2 regions of the Halobacillus trueperi genome follow, and region 2 is predicted to be linked to the other one. Evidence: predicted binding sites of a transcription regulator. Region 2 holds the regulator's gene; the other holds the start of a gene.
What was found. The regulator LexA, encoded in region 2, represses DNA repair genes until DNA is damaged. The targets are predictions, from matches to a motif close to CGAACATATGTTCG.
Positions count from the first base shown of each region.

Region 1: ruvA (Holliday junction branch migration protein RuvA) is a predicted target of LexA. The motif match lies at 1,607-1,620, and genes of this name have one in related genera.

Region 1 covers NZ_QUAE01000002.1:327,708-331,287, reverse strand. Annotated here, with positions in the region: gene DYE48_RS04300 (YebC/PmpR family DNA-binding transcriptional regulator) at 128-880, shown strand; gene DYE48_RS04295 (BofC C-terminal domain-containing protein) at 961-1,530, shown strand; gene ruvA (Holliday junction branch migration protein RuvA) at 1,671-2,288, shown strand; gene ruvB (Holliday junction branch migration DNA helicase RuvB) at 2,307-3,308, shown strand; gene DYE48_RS04280 (DUF2905 domain-containing protein) at 3,305-3,502, shown strand; gene queA (tRNA preQ1(34) S-adenosylmethionine ribosyltransferase-isomerase QueA) at 3,532-3,580, shown strand, end outside.
Region 2 covers NZ_QUAE01000005.1:113,700-117,279, forward strand. Annotated here, with positions in the region: gene glnA (type I glutamate--ammonia ligase) at 1-414, shown strand, start outside; gene DYE48_RS08480 (hypothetical protein) at 579-803, shown strand; gene lexA (transcriptional repressor LexA) at 850-1,473, opposite strand; gene DYE48_RS08490 (YneB family resolvase-like protein) at 1,773-2,432, shown strand; gene DYE48_RS08495 (DUF896 domain-containing protein) at 2,518-2,751, shown strand; gene tkt (transketolase) at 2,931-3,580, shown strand, end outside.

The DNA.
Region 1 (3,580 bases), on a different contig from region 2:
TAGAGAAGGTGTCGCTTTTAAGAAGAATGGGGATTGTGATATATTTAAGGATAGAGTCATATGCGTAAGTATACTTACGAAAAATACAAAGATTGATAAAGATTTGTTTGGGAGAGGAGAATGTCCAATGGCTGGCCATTCAAAATGGAGTAATATCAAGCATCGAAAAGGTGCTCAAGATGCGAAACGCGGAAAACTCTTCATGAAGCTTGCTCGTGAGATTTTCATGGCGGCGAAACAAGGAGGCGGGGATCAAGAAACCAATCCTGCGCTGCGTATAGCTGTAGATAAAGCAAGATCAAACAATATGCCGAAAGATAACATCGATCGCGCCATTAAGAAAGCGACCGGCGATCTTGAGGGTGTCAATTATGAAGAATATACGTATGAAGGATACGGTCCTGGCGGAGTAGCGGTTATGGTTAAAGTATTGACGGACAATAAAAACCGTACAGCTGCAGACGTCAGACACGCTTTCAATAAAAATGATGGCAATTTAGGAGAAAATGGTTGCGTTTCTTTCATGTTCAACCGCTCAGGTTATCTCGTCATCGACCGGGAAACAACAGAGGCCGATGAAGAAGAATTGATGCTTGAAGTCATTGAAGCCGGTGGAGAAGAAATGGAAACAACAGAAGAACAATTTGAGATTTATACAGATCCTGAATCTTTTTCTGAAGTAAAACAGGCCCTGGAGTCTAGTGGATATGCGTTTACCACAAGCGAAGTGACGATGATCCCTGAAACCTATACGGAACTTGGTGAAGAAGGCGTAGAAAAAATGTTGAAGCTGATCGATATGCTCGAGGATAACGATGATGTGCAAGAAGTCTATCACAACCTTGATGCTGATGAATCAATTCTAGAAAAATTATCGTGATCTCCCGTTGCTATGATAATAACTTCTGTTTCTGGACACACTAGAAACAGAAGTTATTTTTATTTAGGGGGGATCCTGTCATGAAACGATGGGCCTTGATTGCTGGGTTAACCATAGGCGTTGCCGTATTGAGTTGGTCGTTGATCGACCAAACTCCACCGAAAACCTTTCAAGATAACACGCCTCAAAGAGTCATTCAGGGTAAGGAGAAGCAAACAGAATCAGTGGAAACATTGGTGAAGCCTGAACCTTTGAAACTGACGGTTATTCTGAAGGAGCATTATATAGATGGTGTGACTGAAACGACAAAGAAAGAAGAAACCATTTGGTCAATGATGGACTTTTGGGCATCTTATGAAGGATGTACGGTTGAAGAACAGCAGTTGGACAGAGTGGTTTTTCAAAGGGAAGTTGAAGATATTTCTCCTTTGACAAAACAGACGGGGTATTTTGGGTTGACAGAGGATGGGGAGTTAGCTGTCTTTCAAGGCCTTCCTGATCAAGGGAAGGTCATAGAGTCTTTTAAACCTGTACCCATTAAGCCGTTGGAGACAAAAAGAGAGAATGAGTTGAAACAGGGCATCAAAATCAAGGATCATCGTCACTTTGAGCAAGTCGTCCGTCAATTTTCCAAACAAGAAGAAATATAACAGACGTGAAACAGCCGCAAATTGTTGTGGCTGTTTTGTGCCTTTTCTAAGGGGAGCTACGGCTTTTAAGCATGGGCGAACATGTGCTTGTATGTTACAATAGGAAGGATAGCAATAAAGGGTAGAGAGGGAATTTTACAATGATTAGTTACGTGAAAGGGCAATTGACGACACTCGATGAAGGGTCGATCACTATAGAAACAGGCGGCATAGGATACGAAGTGCTATGCGCGAATCCATATCATTTTCAAGATGCGATGAACAATGAAGTGAAAGTACATACGTACCACTATATAAGAGAAGATAATCAATCGCTTTACGGTTTTAAGAAAAAAGAAGACAAACAACTATTCGCTCAATTACTAAACGTTTCCGGGATTGGACCAAAAGGAGCTCTTGCGATACTTGGAACAGTCAGCGTACCTGAATTCGTATCGGCCATTGAGCAAGAAGACGATAAATACTTAACGAAATTTCCAGGAGTCGGTAAGAAGACGGCTCGTCAGATGATCCTTGATTTGAAAGGGAAATTGATTGTCTGGCTTCCTGATGAAGATAATGAGGACACCCTTTTCTATCAGGAAGATTTGACCTCGAAAGAGAAAAGGGCTGTAGTGGACGACGCCATCGAAGCATTAAAAGCTTTAGGTTATACAGAAAAAGAAGTGAAGTTTGTCCGTACAGAACTTGAAAAAGCCAAACATGGCAGCGTGGATGATTATGTTAGACAAGGGCTGCAGCTACTTATGAAATCTTAAGGTGAGGAGGGATGAATGTTGGAAGATCGTATGATATCTGGAGAACAACAGGATACCGATCAGGAGATTGAGCTTAGTTTACGACCAGAAACTCTGAAGCAGTATATTGGCCAGGATCAAGTGAAAAATAATCTAAGCATCTTCATTGAAGCGGCAAAAATGCGAAACGAGCCGCTTGATCATGCGCTGTTATATGGGCCTCCTGGTTTAGGTAAAACAACACTTGCTTCGATCATTGCTAATGAGATGGGCGTCCAGTTTCGAACGACGGCTGGTCCAGCGATTGAGAGAGCCGGGGATTTGGCAGCAATTCTGTCTTCATTGGAACCAGGGGATGTCCTGTTCATTGATGAAATCCATCGCCTCCCCCGTTCCGTAGAAGAAGTCCTCTATCCTGCAATGGAGGATTTCTGTCTTGATATTGTAGTAGGTACTGGGCCGAGCGCGCGCTCTGTAAGACTTGATCTTCCGCCTTTCACGCTGGTCGGTGCCACGACTCGAGCCGGGTTGCTTTCCGCACCTCTCAGGGATCGCTTCGGGGTGCACAGCCGCCTGGAATATTACGATACAAAAGCGCTTTGTTCGATTGTAGAACGGACAGCAGAAATCTTTTCTGTTGAAATCGATGGTGCGGCAGCTGTCGAAGTCGCACGTCGTTCTAGGGGTACACCAAGGATTGCCAACCGCTTGTTGAAGCGTGTCCGCGATATTGCTCAGGTAAAAGGGGAGACCGTCATTAGCAAGGAAACTACACAGGAAGCGCTGGAAATGCTTCAAGTAGATGCAGAAGGTCTTGATTTTATCGACCACAAATTGCTGAAAGGGATCATGGACAGCTTCCAGGGAGGACCCGTAGGCTTGGATACGATAGCCGCAACGATTGGAGAGGAGTCTCAGACCATCGAAGATGTTTATGAGCCTTTCTTGTTGCAAATCGGTTATATCCAACGGACGCCAAGAGGCCGGGTGGTCACACCTAAAGCCTATGCTCACTTCAACAGGGAGGTGCCTGGCTCTTGACGGGCTTTGGTAAAATCTTTATTGTAATAGGGATTGTGTTCATATTGATCGGTATACTATGGAGTATATTTGGAAAATTACCAGGCGATCTCAGCTTTAAAAAAGGAAACGTCACGTTCTATTTTCCCATTATGACCTCCATTATCGTGAGCATTGTCCTTTCGTTGATTTTCTATTTCATAAGAAAATTTTGACCGATTAAACATAAGAATAGGGGATTCACATGGATATTAAGCAATACGATTTTGATTTACCGGAGGAGCTGATTGCTC
Region 2 (3,580 bases):
TATGTAGCATGGTCCGGTCAGAACCGTAGTCCGCTCGTACGTGTTCCAACATCCCGTGGTTTGAGCACAAGAATCGAAGTTCGGAGTGTTGATCCATCAGCGAACCCATACATGGCGATGGCAGTCCTTCTTGCTGCTGGACTTGATGGTGTGGAAAATAAACTGGAAGCACCTGCTCCAGTCGATCGGAACATTTACGTTATGGATAAGAAAGAGCGTGAAGCACACGGAGTCAAAGACCTACCTGCTACTTTGTATGATGCATTGGAAGAGCTGCATCAAGATCCAATCATGGTAGAAGCTCTCGGCGAACACCTATTTGAACATTTCATTGAAGCGAAAGAAATTGAATGGGATATGTTCCGCACACAGGTTCATCCGTGGGAACGCGAACAATATTTACAGACGTATTAAACCTTAAAACCCTTGAAGCTAATAGCTTCAAGGGTTTTTCTATGCCTCACGAAACAGTTTGAATAGGGTGAAGAAAATTTCAAGATTTTGGTCGTATACTTTAGTGGATGTGTTACATATAATATTAGTAAGAACAAACGTTCCCTATTATGGAGGTGTCACCAATGGAAGCATTATTCCAACGTTCAAAACTCGAAAAGATGAAGTTGGAATGGATCTATATCAACCATAAAGGCGATTTGTCTCAACGGGTGATTAGAGTGGTCGACATTCAGGATGAATATGTAATTGCTTACTGCTATGAACGAAAACAAGTGAGAACGTTCAGAAAAAATAATATATTGTCTGTATTTCCTTTAACCTCCATCCGGAAAAGTTATGGAGCATGACAAAAATAAAGAAAGAGGCGAGTTTAACAAAACTCGCCTCTTTCAATTAATGTACGGTTCTGTATAGACCGACGACTTTCCCTAAAATGGATACGTCCTGTAATAGGATCGGTTCCATTGTTGCGTTTTCAGGCTGTAAACGAACGTGATTTCTTTCCTTGAAGAATCGTTTGACAGTGGCTTCTTCATCTTCTGTCATCGCCACGACGATGTCGCCGTTCTGAGCGGTTTGCTGTTGTCTGACGATGACCATGTCGCCGTCTAGAATTCCTGCCTCAATCATACTTTCCCCCTGGACGATCAGGACGAACGTGTTGTCATCAGATCCTGCGAGTGTATCTGGAAGCGGGACATATTCTTCGATATTCTCTACAGCTGTAATCGGTGAACCAGCCGTGACTTTACCGATTACTGGAGCATAGGAGGCTTCACTTCTCGGAATACTGTGATCTTCTTCCAATTCAATGACTTCAATGGCACGAGGTTTCGTCGGATCGCGTCTAATGTAGCCTTTTTTCTCTAATCTGGATAAGTGACCATGTACTGTTGAACTTGAAGCGAGACCAACGGATTGACCGATCTCTCTTACGGATGGTGGATATCCTTTCATTAAAACCTGCTCTTTAATAAAATCTAGTATTTCCTGCTGCCGTTTTGAAAGTTTACTCATAGATTAGCACCTCGTACATAGGATTATAGTAACCACATTGTACCACTTATGATTCAAAAATACAAACACGCGTTCGAAAAAACCATTGACAAGAACCTGTGTTCGTATATAATAAAAGTAACAAACACGAACACAGGTTCTTAAGAACGTTCGTTCTATGAAAACGGAGGGGTTATGTATGTTTAACAAATTATCGAAGCTGGATTACACCTACATTATTCTTTTTATTGTTAGTTTTATCATTCTCTATTATTCTATGGTCACAGCTGTTTAATAGAGAAAGAGAGAGGAACATTCAATTGAAGGTGATTTTATACTGCAGGGTAAGTACGGAAAAAGAAGCTCAAGTGACATCATTAAACCGCCAAAGAACCGAGTTGACTTCAATGGCAGACAGTCACGAATTTGAAGTTGTGGAATGTATTGAAGAACAAGCGAGTGGTTACGATATTGAGCGGGACGGGATCTTCCGTATGCTGGAATGTTTTTCTTCCGGGCGTGCGGAAGCTCTGTTAATTCAGGATGAGACTCGATTGGGACGTGGGAATACGAAAATCGCATTGTTTCATCAATTGAATCGGTTGAATATTAAGGTGTATTCTTTATCAAATCAGGGAGAGTTGCAGTTATCAGAGTCGGATTCTATGGTTTTACAGATTGTGGGGATCGTAGAGGAATACCAGAGGAAAATACATAATATGAAAATACGCCGGGGAATGAGAAAAGCCGTTGAGGGCGGCTATGACCCATCAATCAATTTATCCAATCGGGACCAGGCGCCAGGTCGTGAGAGAATCAAATTTCCTATTGAAGAAGTTGTCCGGTTAAGGAAAAATGAGCTGACGTTTAAAGATATCGCTGCGACACTAAGAGGCCTTGGATATGATGTATCGAAGGCTACGGTTCATCGCAGATACAAGGAATACCTATCGCTTGAAAAAGAAGAAGAATCACGGTAATATATAGTTTAAGGACAAGGATCTGTGGATTTCTTGTCTTTTTCATGTTTTTACGATCCAGACTATGAGTAAAGGAGAAGGATCTATGTTATCTAAAGAAAAAATTAATCGTATAAATGAACTAGCGAATAAATCAAAGCAGGAAGAGCTTTCGAAGGAAGAAAAAGCGGAACAGCAGAAGCTGCGTCAGGAATACTTGAAAAATGCTCGTCAATCTTTCAAGAATCAGCTGAAAGGAGTTACCGTCATCGACCCGAATGGGGATGACGTGACACCTAAGAAGCTTCGTCAAATGCAGGAAAACGAAAAAAAGAACTAATTTTTAAATCTCCGTGTTCGATAATTTTCGAATGCGGATTTTTTTGTTTAAAACCCTTAATAAGGGGGAAATTAGGTAGGAGGTTGTGCAAAGATTTCGCACAACGCTTGTTTCAAAATGAATTTCATTATAGGATAATACATGGTACATATACCTGAAACGAAAGGGGAATGTTGAACATGGCAAACAGCCTTGAACAAACATCAATCAATACGATTAGAACTTTAACAATCGATGCAGTAGAAAAAGCAAACTCCGGACACCCGGGGATGCCGATGGGTGCAGCACCGATGGCATATACGCTATGGACTCAGTTCATGGATCATAATCCGAAAAACTCGAACTGGTTCGACCGCGACCGTTTCGTCCTATCTGCTGGACACGGATCTATGCTTCTTTACAGCTTGCTCCACTTATCCGGTTATAACGTGACGATGGACGACCTTAAGTCCTTCCGTCAATGGGATTCCAAAACCCCTGGTCACCCAGAGTTTGGTCACACAGACGGTGTAGAAGCAACTACAGGTCCCCTTGGACAAGGTATTGCAATGGCGACCGGAATGGCAATGGCTGAAGCTCACCTTGCAGCGAAATATAACCGTGAAGGTTATAATGTCGTTGACCATTACACTTATTCCATTTGTGGTGACGGGGACTTGATGGAAGGGGTATCCCAGGAATCTGCTTCTCTTGCCGGTCACCTTGGTCTAGGTAAATTGATCGTTCTTTATGATTCCAATGATATTTCTCTTGATGGCGACCTTGATCGTTCCTTCAGCGAGAGTGTTGAAAAGCGCTATGAAGCCTATGGATGGCAGGTGATCCGCGT